2 regions of the Dietzia sp. ANT_WB102 genome follow, and region 1 is predicted to be linked to the other one. Evidence: predicted binding sites of a transcription regulator. Region 1 holds the regulator's gene; the other holds the start of a gene.
The links. Region 1 encodes LexA, which represses DNA repair genes until DNA is damaged. Its sites were predicted from a motif close to CGAACANNTGTTCG; they were not measured.
Positions count from the first base shown of each region.

Region 2: the regulator LexA is predicted to act here: its motif matches at 9,521-9,534, upstream of FQ137_RS05990 (HNH endonuclease signature motif containing protein).

Region 1 is NZ_VOBA01000001.1:2,243,387-2,258,755, reverse strand. Features, by position in the region: gene dxs (1-deoxy-D-xylulose-5-phosphate synthase) at 1-247, opposite strand, end outside; gene FQ137_RS10385 (class I SAM-dependent RNA methyltransferase) at 367-1,698, opposite strand; gene FQ137_RS10380 (APC family permease) at 1,695-3,701, opposite strand; gene FQ137_RS10375 (TrkA family potassium uptake protein) at 3,801-4,463, shown strand; gene FQ137_RS10370 (TrkA family potassium uptake protein) at 4,540-5,199, shown strand; gene FQ137_RS10365 (hypothetical protein) at 5,174-5,866, opposite strand; gene FQ137_RS10360 (hypothetical protein) at 5,916-6,104, shown strand; gene hrpA (ATP-dependent RNA helicase HrpA) at 6,188-10,102, shown strand; gene nrdR (transcriptional regulator NrdR) at 10,113-10,568, opposite strand; gene FQ137_RS10345 (hypothetical protein) at 10,676-11,116, opposite strand; gene lexA (transcriptional repressor LexA) at 11,306-12,016, shown strand; gene hflX (GTPase HflX) at 12,057-13,505, opposite strand; gene dapF (diaminopimelate epimerase) at 13,559-14,449, opposite strand; gene FQ137_RS10325 (malate synthase G) at 14,569-15,369, shown strand, end outside.
Region 2 is NZ_VOBA01000001.1:1,303,736-1,319,104, forward strand. Features, by position in the region: gene hemB (porphobilinogen synthase) at 1-885, shown strand, start outside; gene FQ137_RS05950 (hypothetical protein) at 882-1,529, shown strand; gene FQ137_RS05955 (hypothetical protein) at 1,516-2,037, shown strand; gene FQ137_RS05960 (hypothetical protein) at 2,034-2,276, shown strand; gene FQ137_RS05965 (alpha/beta fold hydrolase) at 2,559-4,361, shown strand; gene hemL (glutamate-1-semialdehyde 2,1-aminomutase) at 4,446-5,756, shown strand; gene FQ137_RS05975 (histidine phosphatase family protein) at 6,041-6,661, shown strand; gene FQ137_RS05980 (TlpA disulfide reductase family protein) at 6,665-7,273, shown strand; gene FQ137_RS05985 (cytochrome c biogenesis CcdA family protein) at 7,270-8,130, shown strand; gene FQ137_RS05990 (HNH endonuclease signature motif containing protein) at 8,151-9,515, opposite strand; gene FQ137_RS05995 (DUF3558 family protein) at 9,752-10,453, shown strand; gene FQ137_RS15345 (hypothetical protein) at 10,390-12,351, shown strand; gene FQ137_RS06005 (GAF domain-containing protein) at 12,394-14,301, opposite strand; gene FQ137_RS06010 (hydroxymethylglutaryl-CoA reductase, degradative) at 14,456-15,369, shown strand, end outside.

The sequences.
Region 1 (15,369 bases):
CGGTGAGGATCTTGTGGACGTACGACTGGTGACCGGTGTCGAAGACGATGGGGTCGCGCGGCGAGTCGAAGACCCGGTGCAGCGCGACTGTCAGTTCGACGACGCCGAGGTTCGGCCCGAGGTGACCACCCGTGGCCGCGACCTTGCGGATGAGGAACTCGCGAATCTCCCCGCACAGTCGGCCCAACTCCTCGGGGTCCAGCCTCCGGAGATCGGACGGGCCGTCCACCTGTTCGAGCACGCTCATTGCTGTCGACTGCCCCTTCCGTGACCGACACCCTGCTGGGTCGAATCGTCAGTCTACGGGCTGACGCCGCAAGGCCTCGCCCATGGGCGACCGTTCGGGCCCCGACCTGCGGCGCGTGCTCAGGGGCGGCGTGGCACGTCCAGCACGGCGATCCCCTCGACGTGATGGGTGCCCGGGAAGGCGGCCACGCCACGTAGGTCCGTGAGCGTCCACCCGGCGGCCACGAGAACGCCGATGTCGCGCGCCAGACTTGCCGGATCGCAGCCCACGTGGACGATCCGGGACGGACCGATGGCGGCCAGTCGCTGCATGACCGGTATCCCCGCCCCGCCACGTGGTGGGTCGAGAATGACGACCTCAGGATCAGTGTGCTCCCCCGGTCGGGTGTCGCGGTCCTCGAGGAAGGTCTCAACACGGGACCGCACGGTGCGAATTCCCCCGTCGGGCGTGTCACCGAAGGCGTGCGTCGCGCCTTCCACCGACGCTGACGCTGACTCCACGATCGTCACTCGTGCGTTCGGGATCTCCTCCCGCACCCCTGCCGCGAACAACCCGGCGCCGCCGTAGAGGTCCCACACCACTGGGGCGGCGGACAGTTGCGGCGTGTGGGACACCGCGGCGCGCACACCATTGCTGTAGTGGGTCGCGGCGGAGCGGTGTGCCTGCCAGAAGCCCGCGAGCGGCACCCTCCACTCATGGTCGCCTACTCGTCGCACGACGGTGGGCTCTCCGGTGACGATCTCCCAACCGGCGGCCCGCGAGTGACGCGCGCGGGCGCGGGTCGCTGCGGATTGCCGGGACCGGCCGCCCCGTCCACGCGGCGCGTCGTCGATGGCCGCGCGGGTGGCTATATGAACAGCCCCATCGTCACCGAGGACCCCCAGCACCTCGCGACCCGGACCGAACGAGGTCTCGGACACCGCCTGGCGAAGACGGGGGTCAGGCTGGCTGCACTGCTCGGCCACCTGATCCCGGGAGCGGGCCCTGCGCACCCCGGGCACCCCGTCGCGGCCGGTGATCCAGCGGGCGACGGTACGCCAACCCGTCGAGGCGGGATCCCCGGCGGGGACCTCGACGGCGACCGGTGCGTCCGGAAGATCGATCCGGCCGATCCTGGTCACCTGTTCGGTCAGGATCCGCCCGGCGTACCTGCGGGCCGCGTCGGCTGCGATGTGGCTCCAGTCGCAGCACCCTGCGCCGGCAGCTGCCGCCGGACACGCTGGTTCTACGCGGTCCGGGGAGGCCTCGATCACCGACTGCACCGTCCCTCGGCAGAAGGCGCGACCTGGGTCGTCGTCGATGTGGACATCGACGAGTTCTCCGGTGACACCGCCGCGACAGAACACCACTCGACCCTCGTGGCGCGCCACGAACTCTCCCCCGTGCGCGGGCCCCTCCACCCGCAGCCGCAGTACACGGCCCGTCCAATCGGTCGCTCGGTCCTGGGTCATCTTTCCTCCGGTCCACCCCAGCGTCCGACGATGGGTTCGTCGCGGGCCTGCTCCGCGCGGCCGTCCGAGGACGACAATTGCCACGGGACGCTGGTCACCATGACACCTCTCTCGTAGAGCAAGCGGGTCTTGAGCCGAAGTGCGCTCTGGTTGTGCAGCAACTGTTCCCACCAGTGGCCCACCACGTACTCGGGGATGTATACGGTCACCACGTCCCGAGGCGCCTGATCTCGCAATCGCTTGACGTAGTCCACCACGGGGCGGTTGATCTCACGGTAAGGGGACTCCACGACCTTGAGCGGGACCGAGATTCCGCGACGTTCCCACTCCCGTACCAGGGCCCTGGTCTCGGCGGTGTCGATGTTCACCGTCAGGGCCTCGATGGAATCGGGCCGGGCAGCCCGGGCGTACGCCAGTGCACGGAGTGTGGGCAGATGCAGCTTGGACACCAGGACAACACATCGAGTGCGGCTGGGCAGGACGACCTCCCACGAGGAGTCGTCGAGCTCGCGCGCAACCGAGATGTAATGCCGGTGAATGAGCCGCATCACCACGAACACCCCGGACATCGCCAGCACCGCTATGTAGGCGCCGGAGAGGAACTTGGTCGCCATGACGATGACCAGAACACCGGCGGTGAGGATGAACCCGACGGAGTTGATCGCCCGTGACCTGTGAATCCGCCGACGTACGGCCGGTGTGTGTTCATGTTCCAAGCGCCGCGTCCAGTGCCGGACCATTCCGAGCTGGCCGAGGGTGAAGGCGACGAAGACACCCACGATGTACAGCTGGATGAGCACAGTCACCTGAGCGTCGAAGGCGACGACCAACGCGACTGCCGCGATTGCGAGCAGGACAATCCCGTTGGAGAACGCGAGCCTGTCGCCGCGGGTGGCGAGCTGCCGTGGCAGGTACTTGTCCCGCGCGAGGACCGAGGCCAGCATCGGGAAGCCGTTGAACGCCGTGTTGGCGGCGAGCACCAGAATCAGCGCGGTGACCGCCATGACCACGTAGAAAGCGGGGGGCAGCCCCTCAAAGACAGGCTCGGCCAACTGGGCGATCATCGTCTTTTGCCAGTACCCCTCGGGAGCCCCGATCAGCTGGATTGCGGGCTGTTCCGCGATCCGTACCCCGAGCCGACCGGCGAGGGCGATGAGCCCGAGGAGGAACGACACCGCGAGAACCCCGAGCACCGTGAGCGTCACGGCGGCGTTGCGGGCCCGAGGCTTGCGGAAGGCGGGGACTCCGTTGTGGATGGCCTCGACCCCAGTCAGGGCGGCGCACCCTGAGGCGAAGGATTTGGCCACGACGAACGCCAGCGCGAGACCGACCACTTCACTCCCGCCCGCGGGGGCCAGCTCAAAGCCGGCGGATTCCGCCCGGAGGTCGCGGCCCAGGACCTCGACCTGGAGCAGGCCCCAGACGATGAGTGCCGTCATGGACGCGAGGAATGCATAGACGGGAATGGCGAACATTGCGCGGGATTCGCGCACTCCGCGCAGGTTGACCGCCGCCAGCAGGGCGATCGCCACGACGGCGAACGTCACCTCGTGGGACTGCACGAAAGGGATGGCGGAGCCGATGTTCGCGGCGGCGGCCGATATCGACACCGCGACAGTGAGGACGTAGTCGATGAGAAGTGCCGCACCGACCGCTAATCCTGCGCCGGGGCCCAGGTTGACGGTGGCGACCTCGTAGTCGCCGCCGCCCGACGGGTAGGCGTAGACGTTCTGCCGGTAGCAAGCGATGACGACGACCATGACCGCCGCCACCGCCAGTCCCACCCACGGGGTAAACGCGAGGGCCGACATCCCGGCGATCGAGAGAACGAGGAAGATCTCCTGCGGAGCGTAGGCCACAGAGGACAGCGCGTCGGAGGCGAACACCGGCAGCGCGATCCGCTTGCTCAGGCTCGTGGCACTGACGGTGTCGCTTCGGAAGGGACGTCCCACGAGCAGACGCTTTGCTCCCACTGAGACCTTCGAGATCCTGGACACCGACATATCGTAGGGCCCGCGAGCCGGACCGCACAGCGTCCGAGGGTATGAGTAGCGTAATCGTCACTGGCGCACGAGCGTGGGCCGTGAGGAGTGGGACTCGTCATGAGGGTCGTCGTCATGGGCTGTGGCCGCGTCGGGGCCGCGCTGGCTGTCGAACTCGACACCGCCGGCCACGACGTGGCGGTGATCGATCGAGAGTCGGCCGCGTTCGCCCGGTTGTCACAGGAGTTCTCAGGCCGGATGATCACCGGACAGGGCTTTGACCGAACGGTGCTCGCCGAGGCCGGACTCGAGGGGGCCGACGCGTTCGCTGCCGTGTCCTCCGGGGACAATTCCAACATCATCGCCGCGCGCGTGGCTCGGGAATCCTTCGGCGTCGAGCGGGTGATAGCCCGCATCTACGACGCCGGCCGTGCTGAGGTCTACGAGAGACTGGGGATCTCGACCGTCGCGACAGTCCCCTGGGCCACCAGTCGACTGGTCCGCTACATCACGGCCGGGTCAAGCCCCGTCGAGTGGCGCGACCAGACGGACTCCGTATCGCTCGTCGCTCTCAACCCGCCCACTGACTGGGTCGGGGTCACGGTCGACCGGCTCGCCGCCGCCGTCGGAGGACGTGTCGCGGCCGTCACCCGTTTCGGCGAGTGCCGACTGCCCGACGGCCAGATGCTCGTCCAGGCTGACGATGTACTCCACGTCGCCGTGCCATCGCAGTCGGTCCGGGACCTGGACGGCCTGCTGAAGGAAGGATCCCCCGATGCCTGATGGCCCGGTTCCCGACTACGCCGACGGGTCGGGATTGATCGTCGGCGCCCCGACCCGAACCGTCTACTCCGACACCATGAGCGTGGTGGTGGCCGGAGCCGGGGTGGTCGGGAGGTCGATCGCCCGCGAACTCGTGACGAGTGGCCATGACGTGACGCTGGTCGACAAGAGGTCCACGGTGTTCTCGGCCGACCCGGTCGACGGGGCGGACCTACAGGTGGGTGACGCCTGCGAACTCAGCGTCCTCGAACGACTGCGCCTCCAGGAGGCGGACGTAGTGGTGGCAGCTACCGGTGACGACAAGGCCAATCTGGTGGTGAGCCTGCTGGCCAAGACGGAGTTCGCCGTGTCCCGCGTGGTGGCCCGCGTCAACGATCCGCGAAACGAGTGGCTCTTCGATGAGCGCTGGGGCGTGGACGTGGCCGTGTCAACGCCCCGACTGATCGTCTCGGTCGTCGAGGAGGCGGTCTCCGTGGGAGACGTCGTGCGTCTGATGTCCCTGCGCCGTGGGGGCGCGAACCTGGTGAGTGTGACGTTGCCGGAGCAAACCCCGCTGGCTGGCCGTTCCGTGTCGCGCGTACGGTTTCCCCGCGATGCCGCTCTCGTGGCGATCGTGCGCGGCGGTCGGGTCATCGTCCCAGAACCTGACGTCCCGTTCGAACCCGGCGACGAACTGCTGGTGGTGGCACAGGAAGAGGTGGAAGCCGCTCTCAGCGACGTGGTTCTGGGCGGGTGACGGTCACGCCGATCTCCCGGCCGAAACTCCACCCGGGTGCCAGGGGGAGCTCGTCCCCGCTCCAGAAGCGGCCCGGGTCGTACCAGCTCGTCGACCCTGCAGGCAGAAGAATGCCCATCGCCTCCAGGGTGATTCCCACGACCTCCGCGCAGTACGCCGCCTCCATGCGCATCGCCGCCCCGGTATCGGGCCCGCTCGCGCGGCCACTTCCATTGCTGCTCGCTCGCTTCCCGCGAGCCGCCCACCGTCCCCGTGCCCACCTCGCGGTGAGGCGGCTCGCTGAAGGGAAGGACACCCCGTTCAGCCTGGCGATCGTCGCCAGCAACGCGTCCTCGCCGCTCTCACCGACCTCCGGGGAGATCTGACGGAACCACGCCCGTTGCCCGTATTGCCCGGTCCACTGTCGTACCGCGCTCTCGAGGTCGTGCAGTTGCACCCCCCGCTGTAGGCGGCCGGTCCACACGTCGGGCAGGGCACGACCCATCTCGGCGTGCCACAGCAACGGCGGCATGTCGTCCAGGACCACAGCGACACCAACGTGATTCACCGGTGCGTTGGTCACAGTCTGAATCATCCGGTCCGCTGTTGTCCGACCGCGAAACAGCCAGAGATCCCCGGTACGGGTGCGCTCCGCTGCAGCAGCCAAGGGGACGGTGTCGACGCTCATGCCGCGATCCTGCCAGGCGGTCGGGCTCGGGCCGCCTAGGCTCGTCCACATGGCTCCCAAGGGACGGCAGTGGCTCAAGGTGATCGGCGCGGCGGGGGTGGCCGGGGTCGCCGCCACCGGGATCTTGGCCGCCCGCGCCGAACGGCGTAGACGGTCCTACGAACCCGAGGAGATACGGGAGCGTCTGCATGAGCGCTACGCGAGGATCCAGGCCCGGCGCGACAGCGACTCCGACTAGCGATCCTGACTAGCCGGCCCGACTAGGGACAGGGACCGCGCCGGTCGGAGCCAGACGCGGCGAGCCGATATCCTGAGGGGACCATGCCGTCGTCCTCCACTTCCTCCCCCGACCTTCGCCGAGCCCGCCACGAATTGCTCACCCGACTCGACGACGTCGGCATCCTCGACGCGCACCGACTCCGGTCGCGGATACGCCGTGCCCGCGCCGACCACATCGACGACCTCGGACGTCGGATCGACGAGGCCGCCGAGCGCGTACGGCGCCGATCGGAGTCCATCCCCACCCCCGAATATCCCGAGAACCTCCCGGTCAGTGTCCGCAAGGACGAGATCGCTGAGGCGATCCGGGACAGCCAGGTGGTGGTGATCGCCGGCGAGACCGGCTCGGGAAAGACCACTCAAATCCCCAAGATCTGCCTGGAACTCGGTCGCGGGGTGAAGGGCATGATCGGTCACACCCAGCCCAGGCGGTTGGCCGCCCGTTCCGTCGCAGACCGCATCGCCGACGAACTCGGCGTGGAGATCGGCGGCCCGGTCGGTTCTGCCGTCCGCTTCGATGACCGCACGAGCCCCGAGACGGCGGTCAAGCTCATGACGGACGGAGTATTGCTCGCCGAGATCCGGCGCGACCGGCTGCTGCGAGCCTACGACACGATCATCATCGACGAAGCTCACGAACGCAGTCTCAACATCGACTTCCTGCTTGGCTACCTCAAGCAGATATTGCCCCGTCGTCCGGACCTCAAACTCATCATCACTTCGGCCACCATCGACCCGGAGCGTTTCGCGCGGCACTTCGCTGGCCCGGACGGGCGGCCCGCTCCGGTGATCGAGGTCTCAGGGCGCACCTACCCGGTGGAGATTCGGTATCGGCCGCTGCAGGTGGAACACGCCGGCAGGGTGGTCGACCTCGATCCGCTCGACGCGTTGGCCGACGCGGTGGCGGAACTCCTGCGTGAGGATACCGGCGATGTGTTGGTGTTCCTGTCCGGGGAGCGTGAGATCCGCGACGCCGAGGAGGTGCTGCGGGGGCGGAAATTCCGCAACACCGAAATCTTTCCGCTGTACGCCCGCCTCACCGCCGCCGAACAGCAGCGGGCGTTTCGCGCCCACTCCACGCGGCGGGTGGTGCTGTCGACCAATATCGCCGAAACCTCTGTGACCGTCCCCGGCATCCGCTACGTAGTGGACACCGGGTTGGCACGGATATCCCGCTACTCCACCCGGACCAAGGTCCAGCGCCTACCCATCGAGCCTGTGTCGCAGGCCTCTGCAGCGCAGCGAGCAGGGCGCTGCGGCCGTGTCGCCGACGGGATCTGTATCCGCCTCTACTCGGAGGAGGACTTCGACTCACGGCCGGAGTTCACCGATCCGGAGATCCTGCGAACGAACCTCGCGTCGGTGATCCTGTCCATGGCGGATCTGGACTTGGGGCCTGTCGACGACTTCCCGTTCGTGGAATCGCCGGACCGGAAGGCGGTCCGGGACGGGATTGCCCTGCTCTCCGAGCTCGGGGCGATAAGTGTCGATGACGGCGAGCGTCCGCGCCTGACCGAGGTGGGACGGGACATGGCTGCGCTACCTCTCGATCCGCGACTGGCCCGGATGGTGGTCGAGGGGCATCGGAACGGTTCGCTGGCCGACGTGTTGGTGGTGGTCGCGGCCCTGACCGTGCAGGATGTCCGGGAACGTCCCGCCGACGAGCGGGACAAGGCCGATCTGATGCACCGCCGGTTCTCGGACAAGACCTCCGACTTCCTCGGCTACCTCAACCTGTGGAGGTATATCACCGAGCAGCGCCGCGAGCTGTCCGGCAGCGCCTTCCGGAAGATGTGCAAGGCCGAGTACCTGCACTGGCTCCGCATCCGCGAGTGGCAGGACCTCAACTCGCAGCTCCGGAACATGTGTCGGGAGCGCGGGTGGCATCCCACCTCCGGACACGCAGGTGAGGATGACCTGCACAAAGCGATCCTCAGCGGACTGCTCACCAATGTCGGTATGCGCGACGAAGAAACCCGCGAGTTCCGGGGAACCCGAGGCATCCGGTTCCAGGTATTCCCCGGGTCGGACCTGGCCAAGAAGCCGCCGCGCTGGGTCATGGCATCGGAGCTCGTCGAGACGTCCCGATTGTGGGCCCGCGACGTCGCCAGGATCGATCCGGGATGGATCGAGCACATCGGGAGCCATCTCATCCGCACCCACTATTCCGAACCACACTGGTCGGACGCCCAGGGCACGGCGATGGCCTACGAGAAAGTGATGCTGCTGGGATTGACGGTCGTGGAAGCTCGGCGGATCCTGCTCTCCCGGGTCGACGCACCCCTCGCTCGCGAGATGCTCGTCCGCCACGGGATCGTGGAGAGACGCCTGCCCACTCGTGTCCCGGTGATTCGCGAGAACGCCGAGGCGGTGGAGCAGGCCCGTGAGCTGGAGACGCGGAGCCGCCGCCGCGACCTGGTGATCGACGACGACGCCCTGGTGGACTTCTATCTCGAGCGGCTTCCGGAGGACATCACCTCCGGGCGGCACCTGGAGTCCTGGTGGAAGAAGCATGGCCACCGAGATCCGGACGCGATCCGCCTGACAGCCGAGGATATCCGCACCTCAGAGGCGGCGCCGGACGCCACTGACTTCCCCCCGTTCTGGCGCCAGGGAAACTTGAGTTTCGAACTGCGCTACGCGTTCGACCCGGGCGTCGCCGCAGATGGGATCACGGTGCGCATCCCACTTCCGCAGCTCTCTTCGGTCACGACCGCCGGATTCGAATGGCTGGTGCCCGGGTTGCGGGAAGAGCTCTACACGGAGATGCTGCGCACCCTCCCGAAGTATCTGCGTCGTCTGTGTTCTCCGCCCGCGGAGTTCGCGCGGCTCTTGGCGGACGACGTCTCGCCCCGGTCCGCTCCGTTGTCAGTGGCGCTCGCACGGGCACTGTCTGCTCGGATCGGCACGACGGTCGATCCGCGCGAGTTCGATCAGGCCCAGTTGCCCGATCACCTCCGGATACGTTTCGAAGTGGTTGACGGCGAGGAGGTCGTAGCGTCTGGGACTGATCTCGCACTGCTGAGAACCCAAATGGTCGACAAGGTCCGTGCCACCCTCAGTGCTCGTCTCGTTCCGGACGATGGGCCTTACCGTGAGTGGACCGCCGACACCATAGGTGATCTCGAACCGTCCGTCACGGGCGTGGTTGACGGCGTTGAAGTCACTGTCTATCCGGCCCTGCGTGTCGGCGCGGAGGGCATCCACGTGGTGGCGTGTGCGACGGAGAAGGAGCGCCGATCCGCGCAGGCATCCGCGGTTCTCACCCTGATCTCGTCCGGACTCGTCTCAGCGTCGTCGATATTACGTGGTCGCCAGGTACAGCAGCGGCTCGCACTGACGCAGTACCCGTATGGCGGGATGGAGGCGCTGGTCTCCGACGCTTCGCTCGCGGCGTGCGGCCGGATCATTGCCCGCCGCAGGGGCGAGCCGGTTCTGACTGTCGCGGAGTTCGTCGAGTTGAAGGCCACCGCGAGGAGCGAGGTGCCCGGTGCAGTCGCCGCCGCGATCTCGTCCGCGGTGCCCGCGCTGGTTGCTGCGCAGTCGGTCATGCGCGGTCTGTCCGAGTCACCGGCCGACATCGCCGACGCGATACTCCCTTCTCTGGACTTCCTGGTAGGTCGGGGTTTCCTCGTCCGCCATCCGGTCGAGGTGCTTCCTCACCTGGAGCGACATGTGCAAGCCGTCGGCATCCGGCTGGAGCTCGCAGAGAAGTCTCCCGCACGCCACACGGAGCTCACTGCGAAGCTGAACCGATCCGAGGCAGTGGTGGAGGAGGCATGCGGGGCGTTGCGCAAGCGGCCGGGCGGAGCCCGGGTGATACGGGACCTGCGCTGGCTTCTCGCCGAATATCGGGTGGGCCTGTTCGCGCAATCACTCGGCACAGCCCGCCCGGTGTCAGCCGAACGGATCGATAAGGCGGTGGCGTCGGCGCTCGCGCCGCGGTCGTCCCGGTGACGTCGGTGGACTATCGGCTCGCGCGGCGCTCGCGGAGGGCGATGATTTCTCGTTCGAAGTCGTCGGCCGAGCTGAACTGCTTGTACACCGATGCGAAACGCAAGTAGGCGACTTCGTCCAGATCCTGGAGAGGGCCCAGGATCGCAAGGCCGATCTCATGGGCGGGGACCTCAGACACGCCGCCTGCGCGGACGGCGTCCTCGACCTGCTGTGCAAGGCGACGAAGGGCGTCCTCGTCCACCGAGCGACCCTGACATGCGCGCCGAACCCCGCGCACCACCTTGTCCCGGCTGAACGCCTCGGTGACCCCGTTGCGTTTGAGGACCGTCAGTAGAGGCGTCTCCAGCGTCGTGAATCGGTGGCCGCACTGGGGGCATTCACGTCGACGTCGGATCGCTTGACCCTCGTCGACCGATCGTGAATCGATCACCCGGGAGTCCTCGTGGTGGCATGTCGGGCAGTACATTCCCGTGGGCCCCTTCGTCGACCGGAATTCACGCGTCCCAGATCGTGCGACGGGATGCGGGACGGCAGACCACCGTCCCCGCTCATTCTAGGAGGCCTTACGGCCGGTCACGCGTAGGCGGGTCCGCCGAGGAACGCCACCGCGAGAAGCATGATGATGCCGAATGCGATCCCGCAGGCCAGCAGGGCCCAGGCAGGCACATCATCGACAACCCCCACGGGTGCAGGCGCTGCGATGTGGCACGCACGGACGTGATCAGTTGCTGCAGGGCGGACGAGCACCCGGCGTCCCGGAGCCACCGACATGACCGAGGCGGGCCGCGCGGTGCCCCTGGGCTTGACAAGAATCTCCGTGCGGGCGGAGATGTCGGTGGGGCGACGCGCCTCCGGGCCGGTCGCGGTGCGACGCGGCGCGTGACCGAAGCGCACGGGGGCCGGCTCGGCATCCGGACGGACTGCTCGTGTGGCCTTTCCCCGATGGTCATCGGGACAGACCTCGGTCCACTGCACGATCGGACGTGTGTCTGGCTGCATCTCCAAAACGGACATGGTGGCTCCCTACTCGATACGGTGTGCGAATCCGTATTCGCACACCCGTATGTCTGCATCAGTACATCTGTTCGAATTCGAACTCACCTAGAGTTGTATCACGCCGCTCGGACACGGTCATCATTCCGCGAGAGAAATTTCGAACACTTGTGTGGCGTGACGCATCCGTTGGCGTTAGGGTGTACACAGATGATGACGTCGAACATCCATTCGCCGAAGGGACCACACAACATGCCAAAGCCCGACTTCGAAACACTGACACCCCGACAGAAGAGCGTGCTGCTCCATATCCATGACACCGTCAAGGAGCGTGGTTATCCCCCGAGTATCCGGGAGATCGGTGACGCGGTCGGATTGCAGTCCACCTCGTCCGTGGCCCATCAGCTTCGGACGTTGGAGAAGAAGGGCTTCCTGACGCGGGACCCTCACAAGCCGCGCGCGGTCGACGTGCATGGTGTACCCGGACAGAAGTCTCGGGGACGCCGGTCACCGGCTGCGGAGCCCCAGCGGCCCGGCGGCGCGGTGGAACCCGTTTACGTCCCGGTGCTCGGCCGGATCGCAGCGGGTGGACCCATCCTCGCGGAGCAAGCCGTCGAAGAGATTTTCCCTCTGCCGTCGGATCTGGTCGGTTCCGGTGAACTGTTCATGCTGAGGGTTGTCGGTGAGTCGATGATCGATGCTGCGATCTGCGATGGAGATTACGTGGTGGTGCGGCGGCAGAACGTGGCCGACAACGGCGAGATCGTCGCGGCCATGATCGACGGGGAGGCGACGGTCAAAACGTTCCGCAACGACTCCAACGGTGTCTGGTTGTTGCCCCACAACCCGTCATTCAGCCCAATTCCGGGTGAGCATGCGACGATCCTCGGCAAAGTCGTAACGGTTTTCCGGAAGCTCTGATTTCGTATCCGGCGACCGCCGCCCCTCCCCCAGTTGGGAGTCAGGTGGCGCCGTCGTGCGAGCCACCTGCCGAGAATTCGGCAAGTTCTCCTGCCAAGGAGATAGGAAGTCGAACTACGATCTGGGTGCCGTCTTGGGTGTGTGCCTCCTCGAGCACCGCTCCCTCGGCGTGGACCCGTGAGACCACGTCACCGCGTGTGTAAGGGATGTCCAAGGTCACCTCGGTGTCTCCCGAAGCGATGATCTGCATAATCCGTTCGAGGAGTTCGTCCATGCCCTGCCCGGTGACCGCTGAGACGAACACCGCGTCGGGCAATGCGTGGTGCAGTTCGGCGAGCACTACCGGATCCGCAGTGTCCACCTTGTTGATCACGAGTAATTCTCGAGGTTGTTCTGCGTTTTGTTCCTCCACGACCTCATTAATCACCTTGCGCACAGCCTCGATCTGGCGAAGGGGGAATGCATCCGAGCCGTCCACAACGTGGAGCAACAACTCTGAGTCCACGACCTCCTCCAGCGTGGACCTGAAGGCCTCGACCAACTGGGTCGGCAGGTGTCGGACGAAACCCACCGTGTCGGTGAACACGACCGATCGGCCATCGGGCAATTCGGCCCGTCTGGTCGTCGGGTCGAGCGTCGCGAACAACGCGTTCTGCACCAGCACGCCGGCGCCGGTAATACGGTTCAGTAGGCTGGATTTGCCGGCATTCGTGTAACCGGCGATCGCTATGGAGGGCACAGTCGTAGCCCGTCGACGATGCCGTTTGGTGTCGCGAGCCTGCTTCATACCCTTGATCTCGCGTCGCAGACGGGCCATGCGCTCGCGGATCCGGCGTCGGTCGGTCTCGATCTTGGTCTCGCCCGGACCGCGCAGTCCCACACCGCCGTTGGTCCCGGCCCGTCCACCGGCCTGACGAGAAAGAGACTCGCCCCAACCGCGCAGTCGGGGCAGCATGTATTCCATCTGGGCGAGGGTCACCTGCGCCTTGCCCTCGCGGCTGGTGGCGTGCTGCGCAAAAATGTCGAGAATCAGGGCGGTGCGGTCGATGACCTTGACGTTGACTGCCTTTTCCAGCGCGAGCAGCTGTCCGGGAGTGAGCTCGCCGTCGCAGATGACGGTGTCCGCGCCGGTCGCGGCGATTACGTCCTTGAGAACGCTGACTTTGCCCGAGCCGATGTACGTGGCGGCGTCCGGCTTGTCGCGTCGCTGGATCAGGGCGTCGCACACTTCAGAGCCCGCGGTCTCAGCGAGTTGAGCGAGTTCAGCCATGGCGGCGTCTGCCTGCGCGGCGGACCCTTCGGTCCAGACGCCCACGAGTACCACTCGTTCCAGTCGGAGCTGGCGGTATTCGGCGTCGTTGATGTCCTGTAGTTCGGTTGATAGACCCGCCACCCGGCGCAGCGAGGATCTCTCCTCGAGCTGGAGCTCTCCGATGGATGGATCAAAGTCGCGTGTCGGCCGCTCAGGGGCCGTGTAATCAGTAGTCATTCCATTTCATTGTCTCATATTTGGGCCTCGTGTGTACGGAGCGGAGCGGTGTGCTATTGGGTTGTCCAATAACGACCGTCTGCGACGAGCGCCGATGGCCCGGCGAGCCAGGATCCCGCGTCGCGCAAAGTGACCTGGACCTCGCCGCCGGGCACCACCACGACGACATCGCCGGACGTCTCGCCCGCGTCGGCGAGCGCAGCCACAGCCGTCGCAACGATTCCGGTACCGCACGACATGGTTTCCCCCGCGCCCCTCTCGTGGACGCGCATAGAAACTCGGCCGTCCACAATCGGAGTGGCGATCTCGACGTTGACGCCGTCGGGAAAGAAATTCCGATCGAACAACGGGGCCTGATCGACTCTCATCGTGGCGAGGTTCTCCGAGTCGAGACCCGGTACTACACAGGCCAGGTGCGGATTTCCCATGTCGACTGCCAAACCTGCGAAGGTGCGCCCCCCGATCTCCGCCGATGACAACCCGAGCAACCGCGGTTGTCCCATGTCCACCTTCACCAGGGCGCCACTTCCCGAGTGGGAGACGATCTCGGCCGGTCGCGGTCCCGAGCGTGTTCCGACCCGGATCGAGCCGGGCTGCGCTCGGCCGGTCATCACGAGCGCGTGGGCGAAGACGCGGACCCCATTGCCACACATCTCCGCGATGGATCCGTCCGCGTTCCGGTAGTCCATGAACCAGTCCGAACGATCGACACCGTCAGGTAGAGCCGCGACCACGCCCCGGTCCAGTAGAGCCCCGGCAGTGGCAACCCTCAGGACTCCGTCGGCGCCGATGCCACCACGTCGATCGCACAGCGAACGCACTAGCGACTCGTCGAGGTCGAGCTCAGCGTGATCGTCCGGGAGGATCACGAAATCGTTGAGGGTGCCGTGGCCCTTGAGGAAGGCGATACCGTCGGACTGCGAGGCCTGGCACGTCAAAGTCATGGCGAAATCCTACCCGCCTCAAGAGGTAGTTCCGCACCGTGGAAAACCCGGATGATCCCCGACGGAGTGCAGACTAGAGTCGCTCAGGAGAACGGTCCCCTACCTCTAGGAGTGCATCGATGTCCGAACGCATCACCGTCGGCGGAATCCAGGTCGACGAGGTCCTCTACGACTTCGTCAACACCGAGGCAATCCCGGGCACCGGGGTCGACCCCGACGCGTTCTGGGCGGGCGCCTCCGAGATCTTCACCGAACTCGCCCCCCGGAACCGCGAGTTGCTCCAGACTCGCGACGATTTGCAGTCCAAGATTGACGCCTGGCACCTCGAGAACCCCGCGCCGATCGACCCGAGCGAGTACAAGTCGTTCCTGCAGGAGATCGGCTACCTAGTGCCCGAGCCCGAGTCGGTCTCGGTCATCACGGAGAACGTCGATGCGGAGATCGCCACGGTCGCCGGTCCTCAGCTCGTCGTGCCTATCACGAATGCTCGTTTCGCCATCAACGCCGGCAACGCCCGGTGGGGGTCGCTTTACGACGCGCTCTACGGGACAGATGCCATCCCGGAGACCGACGGCGCCGAGCAGGGGAAGTCCTACAACAAGGTGCGAGGCGACAAGGTGATCGCATGGGCCCGTGAGTTCCTCGACGACGCCGCCCCCTTAGCCTCCGGAAGCCATGTCGGCTCGACCGGCTACGCCGTCGTCGATGGAGCCCTACAGGTCACTGTTGCCGACGGGTCGACGACCGGACTGGCGGACGAGGAGAAGTTCGTGGGCTATCTTGGCGATGCCTCGATGCCGTCCTCTGTCCTGCTGCGCAACAACGGCCTGCATGTCGAGATCCAGATTGACCCGGACTCCCCCATCGGCGCGACCGACGCCGCCGGCGTCAAGGATGTCGTTCTCGAGTCCGCCGTCTCC
Region 2 (15,369 bases), 940 kb from region 1:
GCCCCGCGCGACATCTCGTCGCTGCCCGGGGTCGTCCAGCACACCGTCGACTCGCTGCGGCGCGAAGCGGCTGCCGCCGCCGAGGCGGGCCTGGGCGGCATCATGCTGTTCGGCGTGCCTCTCGACGCCGACAAAGACGCCACCGGCAGCTGCGGCGCCGACCCCGACGGCATCCTCAACCGGGCCCTGACCGCTGTGCGCGCGGAGGTCGGCGATGACCTCGTGATCATGGCCGACACCTGTCTCGACGAGTTCACTGACCACGGCCACTGCGGCGTGCTCGGCACCGACCCGCGCGGCGAGCAGATCGTCGACAACGACGCCACCCTCGCCGCCTACAACGACCTCGCCGTGGCACAGGCCGCCGCCGGCGCCCACGTCGTGGGCCCCAGCGGGATGATGGACGGCCAGATCGTCGCCATCCGCGAGGCCCTGGACCGCGAGGGCTACCAGGACGTCGCGGTGCTCGCGTACAGCGCCAAGTACGCCAGCGCCTTCTACGGCCCGTTCCGTGAAGCCGTCGGCTCGTCCCTGCGCGGGGACCGCCGCACCTACCAGCAGGATCCGGCCAACATGCGTGAGTCCCTGCGCGAGGTGCAGCTGGACCTCGAGGAGGGCGCCGACATGGTGATGGTCAAGCCCGCCATGTCCTACCTCGACATCCTGCGCCAGACCGCCGAACTGGCCGACGTCCCGGTCGCCGCTTACCAGGTCTCGGGCGAATACGCGATGATCTCCGCCGCGGCCGAGCGCGGCTGGATCGATCACGACCCGGCCGTCATGGAGTCGCTCATCTCCATCCGCCGGGCCGGCGCGGACATCGTCCTGACCTACTGGGCCCTGCACGCCGCACGCCTCCTCTCCCAGGGGTGGGGCGCCCGGTGACTCGCAGCAGCGGGCCCTGGCGCCCGCCCGCCCCGCCCGCTCCGGCCAGCCCGGGGCCCGGTGCCCCCGGTGCCCCCGGTGCCCCCGGCCCCGGCGAACCCGGCGACGCGCCCGACGAGCGACCCGGCCCTCCGCCGGAGGAGATCCACACCGCGTGGGTTCTGTGGCTGGCCGCCTCCGCGTTCGGGCTGATCGGGATGCTGATCAACTCCGCGACCGCCAGCTTCGGAGATCTGCCCCCAGCCACCCGGGACGCTTTTCGCGACGCCGTCGCAGGCGCCGCGTCTGCCGACATCACCGTGGAGAGCGTGTTCTCGATCGCCCGGGCCGTCGGCGCCGTGTTGGCACTCATCGCCGCTGCCGTGACCGTGTGGCTGGCCTTCCAGCTGCGTTCCGGCAGGGGCTGGGCCCGCACCATGCTCGACATCGTCGCCATCTTCCTCATCGTCGACGCCGTGTCCGTGATCATCGGCGTGTTCGGCGGAGTCGCGACCGCGGGGGAGCGGGGCGAGGTGGTGAGCTTCGTCATCATCGCCCTCCAGATCCTCGCCGGACTGTGCGCCGCCACCGCAGTGTGGCGCCAGCACAGGGCCGAGGCCATGCGGTACACGACCCCGGGGGGCGGCACGCATGCCGGCAAATGAACCCACCGTTACCCGGCCGGGCATCGAGCCGGAGGGGCCGATTCTGTACGCCGAGGACGGCTGGAGCTGGGCCTGGATCCTCGCCGCACCCGTGTTCTGCGCCTTCGCCGCGCTCTTCGAGCTGGCCACCGGAGCTCCCGTGCACTGGCTAATGCTCACCGTCTGTGCGATCGCGACCGCGCTCTGCCACGGCGTGATGATCGCCGCCACCCGCGTCCACGGCCGTATCCGCGTGACCCCCGACGTGTACATCCAGGGCACCGAGGAACTCGAGCTGGACCGGGTCGAGCGAGTCCTGCCCCTTCCCGCCGCCGGCGAGCCCGAGGCCCAGTGGGAGACCGCCCGGACCCTCGGTGAACTGCGGGACGTGCCCCGTCGCCGGTCCACCGTGGGGCTGCGCCTCGACACCGGGGCCGAGGTCCGCGCCTGGGCCCGCAACCGCGCGGCGCTGCACGCCGCCCTCTCGGGAGCCGTCGGGGCAGTCCGCGGCGAGCCGGACCCCACGTGAGCTCTCGCCGGCTCGCCGTTGCCGCGGTCGTCACCGCCGTGCTCGCGGTCCTGCTGTGGTGGCTGTCCCGAGACATCATGGTCGTCGCACCGCCGGTCGTCGACCCGCCAGTAGACGGCAGCATCGAACGCGTCCGCACCGATACTCGACTGCTCCTGGTAGCCACCGTCATGGCCGGGCTGACGATGGTCCTCACGACTCTCGCGGTCCTCCGGCGCACCCCTCGAGGAAGAGGCTGACGGATCTACTTCTGCCTGGGCTTTTCCGGGCCGAACCCGCGCCGCGGTAACGATCAGATGACGGTTCCCTGAGTGTGCTCGGCCCGATGCCGCGTGGCGCGGAACACAGGCTACATTTGGTGCGGTTCGGACGCATGTGACGCTCGTGAAAATGGGCGGACGATGCGTCCGATTCGTCGGAGTAACACCTACAGCACAGGGAAACGGGGATCGGTGCAGCCGTCTAGCACTTTCGTTGGCACCACCGCGGTCGTGGGAGCGATCGCCCTTCTGGGATCCGGAGTGGCTTCTGCCGCCCAGGTCGAATGGCAGGACTGTACTGAGATGCTCGGCATCGAGGCCGAGTACGTCCCCGCCGGTCTCGAGTGCGGAACCGTCGAGGTTCCCGTCGACTACAACGCTCCCGACTCCGCCAAGACCCAGGTCGCGCTCACCCGCATCAAGGCCTCGTCTGGGCAGCCGCGCTCGACCGTATTCGGCAACCCCGGCGGGCCGGGCAACTACGCTCTGAACTTTTGGAGCCCGGCCCTCGACGGCACCGGCCCGGCCGGTCTGTACGAGAACCACGACCTCGTCGCTGTTCAGCCGCGCGGTCTGTACGGCTCCAACCCCATGGTCTGCAACGTCGACTACGTGGGGCCGAACGCGGTGAACCCGCTCCACGACGCCTGTTACGGGACCGATCCCGAGTACATGAAATCCATGACCACCGAGAACGCCGCCCGCGACATGAACGCGGTCCGTGAGGCGCTCGAGCTGGCCGAGGTCGACTACGTGGGCGTGTCCTACGGAACCGCGATCGGCACCGACTTCGCCACCCTGTTCCCCGAGCACACCGGCCGCATGGTGCTGGACTCCAACACCCACCCCGACTGGCGGTGGTCCAAGCAGGCCGAGCAGGGAGCGCTGGCCCAGGAGCAGCGGATCAATGACATCTTCGCGTGGATCGCGGAGCGCGACGACTACTACGGCCTCGGCGACACCCCCCTGAAGGTGTTCCAGTCCTGGAAGTGGGTCACTGACCAGGAGGTCGGCGGCCCCGCCAACCTCACTCCGCCGCCGGCCCAGACCGGTGACCTGCCCGTGGAACTCCGCGGCAGTGCGGTCGAACAGCCCGCGCTCGACGTGATCAACGGGACCGCCCCCACCCGTGCCCGTGTCGAGGGCTTCGCCCGGGCCGCGGCGCTGCAGGGACTGACGAACAACGCCACCACCGGGTTGTACGACGCCACCGTCGGCGCAACCTACTCCGAACAGGCGTGGCCGATGCTCGCCCACATCCTCAAGTACTACAACGACGGCGGCACCATCGCGCGCGTCGACTACGAGACCGTGGGACTGATGCTGGCCGCGCAGGAGAACCGCTCGCCGGTGTTCCGCACCGACATCGAGATGAACTCGATCATCACCTGCAATGAGACCGCCGCACCGGCCGACCAGCTGGGCGTGATGGCGGCCAAGGCCGACAAGGCGACCGGCGGCAACCGTCTCACCACCCGCGCCGCAGTCGAAGCCGCCGGCGATGATTGCGTCGGCTGGCAGCCCGTCGCCACAACCATCCGCCCCAACGGAGACGCGCTCGACGAGAAGCCGCTGGTGCTGCACTCCGAGAACGACGCGGTCACCCCCATCGCCGGCGCGCACCGAGTCGCCGAGGCCATGGGCGGTGCACTCGTCACCGTCGGCGGCGGCGACCACGGCACCTTCCGCATGGGCAACGAGGCCGTCGACAACCTGGTGATGGATTTCCTCGAGACCGGTGTCGCCACACCGGGCCACGTCGAGGGCAAGCCGTCCCCCGAGCCGCTGCCGAAGTGGGGCGAGTCCGAGCGCATCGCCGCCGCTCAGCAGGGCATGTCCGCCCCGGTCGCCGGTGCTGACGACTGGTACGGCACACACCGCGACGCCGGTGCCGCTCCCGCACCGGCACCTGCACCGGTCCTGCCGGCACCGGCACCGCTGCCCACGCCGCAGGAGCTGCACCAGCAGGCGGAGAAGGCGTTCCACGACTTCACCGGCCAGGTTGACGCAGCCGCCAAGGCGCTGTTCGCGCCCCCCGCACCGCCGGTGTCGCCGCAGGCCTGACACCGCGAGGGGGTACTCGCGGCCGGACTTTGAGACACTGGTCGGGTGACGACTTCGAGTGATGCCTTCCAGACCCCGTCCGGCATGTCCGGCACCACCCGATCGGCCGAGCTCTTCGCGGAGGCCAGTGAGCTGATCCCCGGCGGAGTCAACTCCCCGGTCCGTGCATTCAACTCCGTCGGCGGAACCCCGCGTTTCATGCGTGAAGCGCGGGGTTCGCGCATGATCGACGTCGACGGCAACACGTACATCGACCTCGTGTGCTCCTGGGGCCCCATGATCCACGGGCACGCACACCCCGAGATCGTCGACGCCGTCCGCGAAGCCGCGGGCCGCGGACTGAGCTTCGGCACCCCCACCGAGGGAGAAGTCGACCTCGCCCGTGAGATCGTCGCCCGCACCTCCGTCGAACAAGTGCGCCTGGTCAACTCCGGTACCGAGGCCACCATGAGCGCCGTGCGCCTGGCTCGCGGTTTCACCGGCCGCTCCAAGATCATCAAGTTCTCCGGCTGCTACCACGGTCACGTGGACGCACTGCTCGCCGACGCGGGTTCGGGCCTGGCCACGTTCTCGCTGCCGGACTCGCCCGGCGTCACCGGTGCAGCCGCCCACGACACCATCGTGCTGCCCTACAACGACATCGAAGCAGTCCGCCTGGTCTTCGCCAACCACGGCGACGAGATCGCCTGCGTGATCACCGAGGCCGCCGCCGGCAACATGGGCACCGTCCCGCCGCTGCCCGGCTTCAACGAGGAACTGCGCACCCTGTGCTCGGACAACGGCGCATTGCTTGTGATGGACGAGGTCATGACCGGGTTCCGCGCCGGCGACCGCGGCTGGTGGGGGATCGACGGCGTGGCCGGCGACCTGACCACCTTCGGCAAGGTCATGTCCGGCGGACTGCCTGCCGCGGCGTTCGGCGGTCGCGCCGACGTCATGGCGGCCCTCGCGCCGGCCGGCCCCGTCTACCAGGCCGGGACCCTGTCCGGGAACCCGGTCGCGGTAGCTGCGGGTCTGGCCTCGCTGCGGCTGGCCGACCACTCGTGCTACTACACGCTGCAGACTAACGCCGACCGGCTCGAGGCGCTCATCAGCAACGCCCTGCAGGCCGCGGGCGTCGCCCACAACATCCAGCGGGCGGGCACCATGCTCAGCGTGTTCTTTACCGAGGAGCAGGTCATCGACTACGCCGGGGCCAAGGCGGCCGAGACCTTCCGGTACGCGCCCTTCTTCAACACCCTCCTCGATCGCGGGGTCTACGCACCGCCCAGTGCGTTCGAGGCCTGGTTCGTGTCCACCGCGCTCACCGACGACGACTTCCAGCACATCGCCGACGCCCTGCCGGTGGCCGCCGAGGCTGCCGCCGCGGCGTCCGCCCCGGTGACGGGCCGATGAGCCGCACCGGGCGAGGTCTGCGGGGGCGGCTCGCTGTCCCGTCGACGGGCCCCACCTCATTGCCGATTCCCCTCCGCGGTGACCATCCGGCCCCTGCCGCGGCCCCGCCGTCGCTGCGCGGGCCCGCCGCCACCGCGGCCCCGGCAGAGGCGCCGGTCGAGACGCAGCCCGAGGGGTCCGCCGCCTACGGGGCCGAGCCGGGGACGATCGCCGTTCCGGGTGAGCCGGTCTCGTCGTCGCCGACCCCCCGCGATACCTCGTCTCGCGCGAACGAGACCCAGACGATCGTCCACCTGGTCCGCCACGGCGAGGTGTACAACCCCGAGGGCGTCCTCTACGGGCGGCTGCCCGGCTTCCGACTGTCCGAGCTGGGGCGCAGTCAAGCCGAGACCGTGGGCCGGGTCCTGGGGCAGGGACACGACATCGTGTCGGTCGTTGCCTCGCCGCTGCAGCGCGCCCAGGAAACGGCCGCGCCGCTCGCCGAGTTGCTCGGACTGCCGGTGGGGATCGACGACGACATCATCGAAGCGGACAACCGCTTTGAGGGGCGCAAGGTGGGCGGCCCCGGCGGCGCCCTGCGCGACCCGCAGTACTGGCCGATCCTGCGCAACCCTTTGAGGCCGTCGTGGGGCGAGCCGTACCTGCAGATTGCGCACCGCATGATCGGCGCCGTCTACTCCACACTCGACACCGCCCGCGGGCATGAGGCAGTCCTGGTGAGCCACCAGCTGCCGGTCTACACCACCCGCCGCTTCCTCGAAGGGCGGCGACTGTGGCACGACCCGCGGAAACGACAGTGCTCGCTGGCCTCGATCACTTCGCTGGTGTTCGAGGGCACGACGTTGCGGGACATCGTCTACTCGGAACCGGCGGGGGCGTCCGACCCGTCGCAGACTGGAGCCTGAACAATGCGCAAGACCAAGGCCGTCCTCGGCGCGTTGCTGCTGACCGGCGCTCTCACTGCCGGCTGCGCGACCGGCGACGACGCCGTGGTGGTGGGCCCGGAGACGTTCGAGTTCGTCAGCCCCGATGGGCAGATCGAGATCCACTACGACCTCCCGTCCGAGCGTAAGCCGGTCGCGTCGATCACCGGGCCCGATCTGCTGGACCCTGACCGGACGCTCACCGTGCAAGACGACTTCGCGGGCCAGGTTGTGATCCTCAACCTGTGGGGACAGTGGTGCGGGCCGTGCCGCGCCGAGTCCGACGACCTGCAACGCCTGCAGGAAGAGTTCGGGCCGCAGGGTGCCACCGTGTTCGGCATTAATCTGCGCGACCCGAACCGGCAGAAGCCCGTGGACTTTGTCGAGGACAACGGCATCACATACCCGTCGATCTGGGATCCCAGTAACGCGGCGGTCGCCGCACTACGGGGCTTCCCGACCTCCGTGGTGCCGGCGACGATCATCCTCGACAAGCAGCACCGGGTGGCGGCGGTGTACCTCGCCGAGATCACGGACGAGAAGCTGCGCGATACCGTCAACGAACTTCTCGCCGAGGAGGTCGAGCCGGTGTGAACCCTGAGGTGATCCTGCTCGCGCAGAGCGTGGGGGAGACGTTCCAGCAGACCGTGGCCAGCGGACCGATTCTGCTGGCCCTGGGCGCGTGCGTCCTGGCGGGGCTTGTGTCGTTCGCTTCGCCATGCGTGATCCCGCTGGTTCCCGGCTACCTGGCGTACCTCGCCAGCGTCGTGGGCGCCGAGCGCCCCCCGGCTACTGCTGCCGCTGCCGAACGTCAGCGCGCCGCCACAGCTACTTTGACGGTGGAGGAGCGCCGCACCCGGCGATCCTCGCGGGCCCGGGTGGTGGGCGCTTCTCTGCTGTTCGTGGGCGGCTTCACCGTGGTCTTTGTGTTGCTCAGTGCGATGGTGCTGGGCACTGTGCAGTACCTGGCGCCTCAGCAGGAGTTGCTGCAGCGCCTCGGGGGCGTGGTGACGATCCTCATGGGCCTCGTCTTTATCGGGCTCGTTCCCACCTTGCAGCGCGACACACGTATGCAGCCCAAAGCACTGTCCACCTGGATCGGTGCCCCGATGCTCGGCGCAGTGTTCGCCCTGGGCTGGACTCCGTGCCTGGGTCCGACGCTGGCCGCCGCGCTGTCGGTCGCGGCCGGCACCGGGGTCGATGCGATACGCGGGGTGCTGCTCATCGTGGCTTACTGCCTCGGTCTGGGACTCCCGTTTGTCATCGTGGCCTTTGGTTCCACCCGGGCGATGAGGACCGTCGGCTGGCTGCAGAAGCACACCCGGACCATTCAGGTGTTCGGCGGCGTCATGCTCATCCTCGTGGGACTGCTGTTGCTCACCGGTGGATGGGCGCTGTTCATCGACTGGCTGCGGGACTTCGCCATCTCCGACACCACTCTGCCCATCTGACCTGCACGGACCGCGCGGCGTCACGCAGCCTCCCGGCCGGTATGGAGACGCTGGCCTATGGCAGCGTCGAGGTCGTGTAGGAGTGCGAAGGGTAGGACCGGCGCTTTGAGTGGTGTCGGTGGTGGTGGCCCGGGTTTGGGTGACGGCGGAGTCGTTGCGCGGGGCGTTCCGGCGGGTGGGATCCATCTGACTCCTTGAGGTGCGCGCGGGTCGGGAACAGTGGTCCAGCCGGTGTCGTGGATCATGGCGTGGCAGTCGCTGCTGGCCAGGGCGAGTTCGTCGATGTTCGTGAGGCCGCCGGCGGCCCAGGGTTTTCCTGCGTGGTGGGCTTGGCAGTGCCGGGCGTCTTGGTCGCAGTCGGGGTGAGTGCATCCTCCGTAAGCAGCGAACAGGGCTAGACGTTGGTAGCGGGAGGCGGTGCGGCGCCCGCGGTAGAGCTTGAGGCCAATTTCCTGGTCGCACAGGGCCAGGAACCAGTGGTTAGCGCGGGCCATGGCCAAGGCCTGCGGCACGGGCACGCGGATCCCGCCGTCGGTCTCGCCGCAGCCGGCGAGCGTGGCGAGCTGATCGAGGTCCACGCGGACAACTATCGCCGCCGGTGCGGCGGTCTTGGCTGCATCCGCCGACAGTGCCAACTGCAGAGAATGGACCAGCGCATCGTGCATGCGCTGACCGTCGGTGCGGGTGTCCTTGGCCTCCGGGTCGGGCCATAGCCGGCCGGGTTGACCCCAGCGGGCGTGCACCTCGCGCATCAAAGCGGCCAGTTCCGGGTCCATGGTCATCGATGCCCGCGCCATCAAGTTCAGCCCCTGACCGCTACACGTGACGGATCGGCGGCGGGCGCGCTCTTCTGCGCCGCGCTCGGCGCGCCCCGGGTCGGCTGCGTCGAGGAGCCGATGCGCGTGTTCGTGCAGCCGGCGGGTCGTGCACTGGTCAGCGGCCAGGGCTATCAGCTGCGCTTCCAGGTGGGCGCGCCCCTCGTCGTCGTAGTCGTCAGGCAAGGCGGCCAGGGCGACGTTGATGACCCTGAGGTGTCCGGCTGACAGGGTGCCCTCGGCGGTGGCGCGCATGCGCGCGGTATCGGCGATAGCCGAGTCGTCGAGACGCCCGCGGGCGTCCCCGGGTGCCAGGCCCAAACCCCCGGTGAGCATCTGGCGTTCATTGACGAACCCCATCTGCCGGGCCGTGCTGGTGGTGCGCGCGGCGGCGATGACGCGGGCCTGGGTGGCGCGGATGCGACGCTGGGCTTGCTCAAGAGCGACAAGTTCGGCATGCAGCTCAGCCGCTGACGCCCGAGTCCAGTCCTGCTGTAGGTGCGCATCCAACGCGGACAGCACGGTGGTCGCTTCGCTGCTGGCCGTCGCCCACATCACGGTGTCGCTCATGTGTTCGATTAGGTCATCGGGGTACGACACGGTGCGTTGCCGAAGTTCAGGCGGCTCGCGCGACTCGGGGGACCAGCATTCAGAGGGCCGCGAGACTCCGGACCCAGACCCGATATGGGTTGTGCTCGCGACGTCGCGGTACTTCTGAATGGTTCCGCGGGCACGGTGATCGGCCCGCAATCGGTGACGTTGGTGGCCCACCCACTGGTGGGCGGTGGCTGGGATGATGTCTGCTCGTGAGCGACTACTACACCGAGATCCCCGTTGAGCTGCGACGATGCGGCCGGTCGAAGAATGTCGCCGGCCGGGGGAACCGTGTGGTGGGGTGGCCCGTCGTACAGGTTGTGGGGACAAGTAGAGCTTTCGTGGCCGTGCTTGCGGCCGGTGTGATGCTGTCGGGGTGCGCGTCGGCTGAGGGGGAAGGTGGGATGTCGACGACGACGAGCCCACCTGCCGCCGAGACGCCGGGCAATCCGTGGGATCTACCGATTGAGCAGAGGCCCGCACTGTTCGACCCGTGCGCCGAGATCCCGGTCGAGGCAATTGAGGAGGGGGTGGGGTCACCGGTACGAGTAGATGATGAGTTAAAAATTGACAGGCCGGGAGATCTAATGGCATGCGGATGGAAGAACAAGGAAGTCATCTTCGGTGTGCTTTCGACCTGGAAGTCGCGCGGTGAGTATCTGATAGACAAGACATTCCAAGCGAGCGAATCGATAATTTTAGATCGTTCGGGCCTCCGCCTGCTCAGCAAGTCAGATATGGGCGCCCACATTTGTCAACAAACGTTCTTTTCGTCGAGGGGCACTGTTTTCGTGAGCGTGGACCTCATTGACGGGCTGGCCTCGTTCAAGGGCACGAAGTTCTCGGATCCATGTTCTGTCCTGGAAAAATCAATTTCGCCGGCAATGCCATACTTGCCAAAAGGAGACTTTTGATGCTGGTTCACCTCGATACAGGTGTCGCGGAAGTTTGTATTGAGTCGTGTGGACGGTTCATAGACCAAGTCTCGACAGCGTCTAGGCTCAACGTCTCGCATATGCAATCTAGCGGAGCTGGTTCTTTTGCTACTGCTCGTCAGATCGGCACTGTGTATTCGTTGTTTGCTGGCGAGGATTTGCGGACATTGTTGAACGGGTTTGTGGACCAGGCCCGTGCGATGTCGGCTCTGTTTGCTGCTGCTGGGGGGTTGATTGAGGCGCAGGATGAGGCGTTGGCGGGGGCGTTGGCGAAGGCTGCTGCGGAACCTGCGGGGTTGCAGAGTTTGGGGTTGATTCGTGCGGGCGAGTCGGAAGTGTTTGCGCTTGATGATCGGTGCGTGATGGGTGCGTACGGCCGGGTGGGGCCGGAGGATGTGTCGGATTCGCCGTTGGAATACATCGCTAAGTGTGCTGAGGGGTTGCAGCCTGCCCAGTTCGGTGAGATCGAAGCACGGGCGAGCGCCGTGTCTGAAGCCTTGGAGAGTGCTGCGGCTCAGTTGCAGGCCGATTTAGGCAACGTTCTGGGGAGTGGTTGGCAGGGCGAGTTCGCGTCGAGTGCGCAGGATTCTGTTCGAGGTCTGGTGACCTCGGCGGTCGCACTGTCTGGGGAGTTGGGCAAGGTGGCGGTGAAGGCTCGGCGAGCGCATGACGGGTTTGTCACCACGCGCACGAATATTGCTGAGCAGGCTGTGCAGGCGAAAATTGCGCGGTCATCGGGACAAATGCAGGGGCCGGTGGCGCCGTCGACGCTGGCGCAGTCGCGGGCGCGGGTGGAGGCGGCGGAGCAGCAGGCTCGGGCGATTGTAAATACCGAATACAGCCCGGCGGTGATGGACGCCAATCTGGATGACTTGGATTTCACGGCTGCATATCGGGTGGTGTCGACTTCGGCGTTGGGAGGGCCGGGTGGTGTCGATATGGCGCGCATCTGGAATACCGAAGGCATCCCGCGCCCGGCCGAAGCGGCTGCGCCGAACCAGTCCGCGATCGCTGCGCCGGCAGGAGGAGCGACCGGCCCCGAGGTGGGCGGGGTAAGTGCTGCCGGGGGCGTGGGCGGGGTGGGTGCCGGGGCGGCGGTGAGTTCGCCGGGCGTGGCTGCAGATGCAGCCACCGAGCAGGCCCTACTCACGGCGCGTGCGGCATCGCCGGAGGGTGCCGGGGCGGTGGGGGCGTCGCAAGGACCGGGCGCGGCGGGCGCAGCGGGTACGGGTGCGGGTGGTGGCGTGAATGCGGCGACGACGGCGGCCGGGGCTCCGCTTGCTCCGGTGCCGGGGACGCATGGTCAGCAGGGCCCCGGCAGGTCAGTCGGGATGGCGGGTCTCCGGGGGATTCGAGGTGCGGCCGCTGGTGATAGCAGCCGCCGGGATCGAGGGTTCGGGTCGACGGCCGGGTTGGTCGGTGGTGGCGGGGCCGCGGCTGCAGGTGCCGGGGCGTCGCGGATGGGTGGTGCCGGGACGCTGGCCGGTATCGGAGCCGGCCGGGTCGCCACGCCCGGGGTCGGTGGGCCGGTGGCCGGGGTGCCGGGGGCTGGCTCGGTGGCTGGTGGGCCGAGTGCCGGGGCGGTGTCGTCGTCGACTGGTGCGGCCCAGGCCGGGCGGGCTGGTGGGATGCCGATGGGCGGGATGATGGGTGGCGCAGGGGCCGGGCAGAACAATGACCGTCGCGGGCACACCCCGGCGAGCTATCTGACCAATGCGACCAACACCACCGCGATCATCGGTGACCCCGTCAAAGTTGCGCCCGCGGTGCTGGGCCGCGCACCGACAGAAGACCCGGCAGCCGCCGCGCAGGACCAGCCCGAACCGTCCAGAGGCCGCGTGCTCGGCCGCAACTACACGGGACGCGGAGCCGGATAACGTCACCTTTGACGCCGGATGACCGTCACGGCGGAGCCCAGTTCACCGGGCCGCAGCCCGCAACCCGTCCAACTTCAACGCGGCATGAATCTCAAACGCACGCGGTTGCTCGCGCCACCCAGGCCCGAGCAGACGAGTGATGCGCCCGACGCGCTGCGCCACCGTGTTGGGGTGAACATTCAGGGCCTTCGCGGCGGAAGTGAGTCCTCCGGCGTGGTCGAGAACCGTCAACGCGGTGGACGCCAGTTCGGTCCCGTGGCGGGCATCCGCGTCGAGCAGCGGCCCGACCTGCACCCGCACGAACATTTCTAAATCCACCGCATCCGGATCGGTGAACAACATCGAAAACACGCCGAATTGCTCTACGCGCAGGACTTCCCCAGAATATCCGAGAGCTGCCGCCAGACGCGCCGCACGCAAAGCCTGCGAATACTCGGAACTGATCCGGGCCAGGTCACGGATGTGCCGCCCCACCACCACGTTCACAGGCAAGCGGCGCCGCATCTCCTCGGCGAGCTCGAGTACCGACGCGTCGTCGCCGGCCGGCGTCAACACCACCACCGCGTCCTCCAGTTCGGCGGCCAGACCACCGTGACGCACCGTCAGATCCGTGAAGACGCCCTCCGTGGGCTCCCCGCCGGTGTCGAGCAACAGCACCCGAAGTCCGTCGGTCCCGATACCCGAACGGTGGACCTGACGCCGAAGTTCATGGGTGGGGGACGCGGACGAGACCAATCGCCTCACCACCTCCCTCGCCGACCGACGCTCGGCATCCGCCAACGCCTGCGTGGACAGCTGGCACAACGCCGTGGCCTGCGAAGTCCACTCAAGAAGGCGTGCGGCGGCCTCGTCGTCCAGCCCCCGTGGCCCGGACACCAGATGACCCAGCACCCGGTTGTAGGCCACCACATCAATGACCGACCACCGCCGCCCCCGCACCGACACCGCGCGGACCCCGGGACGCGAAATCTCACCCCGGGTGGCCGCGAGAACGCCCGGGTCGGGCATCCCCGGCACGGCGCCGATCACGTGGCCGCCCGGACCGCGTGAAGTGTCCACATACGCGATGTCGATGCCAGCCTCGCCTCGCACGGCGTCCAGAACCTCGGCGACCCCGGCCCCGTCCAGGATGATGGAACTGAGTCGGGCCTGGAGCCGGGACTGACGCTCCTGCTCGGCACGCTTGGTCTCGGACTGCTCGATCGCCACAGACAACTCCCGCAACGCCCGTTCCCGGCGTTCATCCGACTCGGCGTTCTGCAGGGCGATCGCCGCGTGCTGCGCGAGAGCGGTCAACAGGAAGACTTCGTCGTCGGTGAACGCCGACGCGTGCGACCGCGCGGCGAACAATAGTCCGGTAATCCGCCCCGACACCATCAGCGGAGTGCCGAGCAGGGTCGAGATTCCCTGACGTGCGAGCAAGTCCGTGTAACCGGGGGAGCGGGCGATCCGGTGGGTGGACCCGTAGTCACTGACCTGGAACGTCTCGCCCGTCTGCAGGACGATCCCGCCCACCCCGACACCCGGTGCCACAGTGACCCCCAGGAACTCGGGGTCGAGGTCACCGCTCCAAGCGCGGATAGCGAACGAGCCCTCGCCGCTCTCGTCGGGAGTGTTGAGGTAGACGTACTCGCATTCGAGCAGGCGGCGCGCCCTCGAGGTGATCTCACGGAGCACCGCGTCCACATTGTGGATGGCCACGAGTTCGCCGGTCGACTCGTGGACCTCGCGCATCCGGGAGGCCCGCAGGTGTTCGGTCATCAACGCACCGCGCGCGGCGTGCGCGGCGGCCCGGACCCGTGCGGCCTCCGCGGCGTCGAGTCCGGCTTCGGCGCGGCGAAGGTGGGCGTCGAAATCCGCCTCGGAGTCCCGGTCGGCGATGCTGCGCAGGAGACCGGACAGTGAACCGGAAGTATCCGAACCGTCGTCTGCATCATGTGCGATGACCACAAAAATCAATCTACAGCAGTGACCTCAGCACATTGCCCGACGGAGCGGCCGCACATATGGTCACAGCTAAGTGCAGTGGGTCACACCCTTCGCCGCTGGTGGTGAAGGGCCAGGGACCCAGCAGAGCCTCTACCTCGAGAAGGTGTGACAACGCATGGTGAACAGTCGTATCCCGGGACTCAAAGACCTGACCCTGGAGGAGCGTCGCGAAATCGTGGCGGCCAACTCCCCCCTCGAGTCAGCGGACTTCGCGGCGTGGGATCCCGCGACCGCGCTGACGCTCGACCAGGCCGACCACATGATCGAGAACGTGGTGGGCGTACTGCCCATCCCCGTCGGGTTCGCGGCCAACTTCACCATCAACGGTCGCGACGTGCTCGTCCCGATGGCCACCGAGGAACCGTCGGTCGTCGCCGCAGCGTCCAACGCGGCCCGCATCGCTCGCGCCTCGGGCGGGTTCACCACCAGCTCGTCCGACCCGATCATGCGGGCGCAGATCCAGTTGGTGGACGTGGCCGACCCCGAGGCTGCCAGGCTCCGCCTGTTCGAGGCGCGGGACGAACTCATCGCCACTGCCAACGAGCAGGATCCGATGCTGGTCACCCTCGGTGGAGGTGTTCGGGATATCGAGGTGCAGCTGGTCGAGGCCCGCACTCAGACCTACGTGGTACTGCACCTCATCGTGGATGTCCGCGACGCCATGGGCGCCAACGCGGTCAACACGATGGCTGAGGCGCTCGCCGAGCGCGTGGGCGAGATCGCCCAGGGGCGAGCGATCCTCCGGATCCTCAGCAATAAGGCCGACCTGCGGCTGGCGCGGGCGCGAGCGGTGTTCTCCGCCGAGCAGCTCGGTGGAGAGCACATCGTCGACGACATCGTCCACGCCGCCGCACTGGCGGAGGCCGACCCGTACCGTGCCGCCACCCACAACAAGGGAGCGACGAACGGCATCATCGCCGTCGTGCTGGCCACCGGCAACGACACTCGCGCGGTTGAGGCGGGAATCCACTCCCACGCCGTCCGCGATGGTCGGTACTCCTCGCTCACCAAGTTTGAGAAGGACGCCAA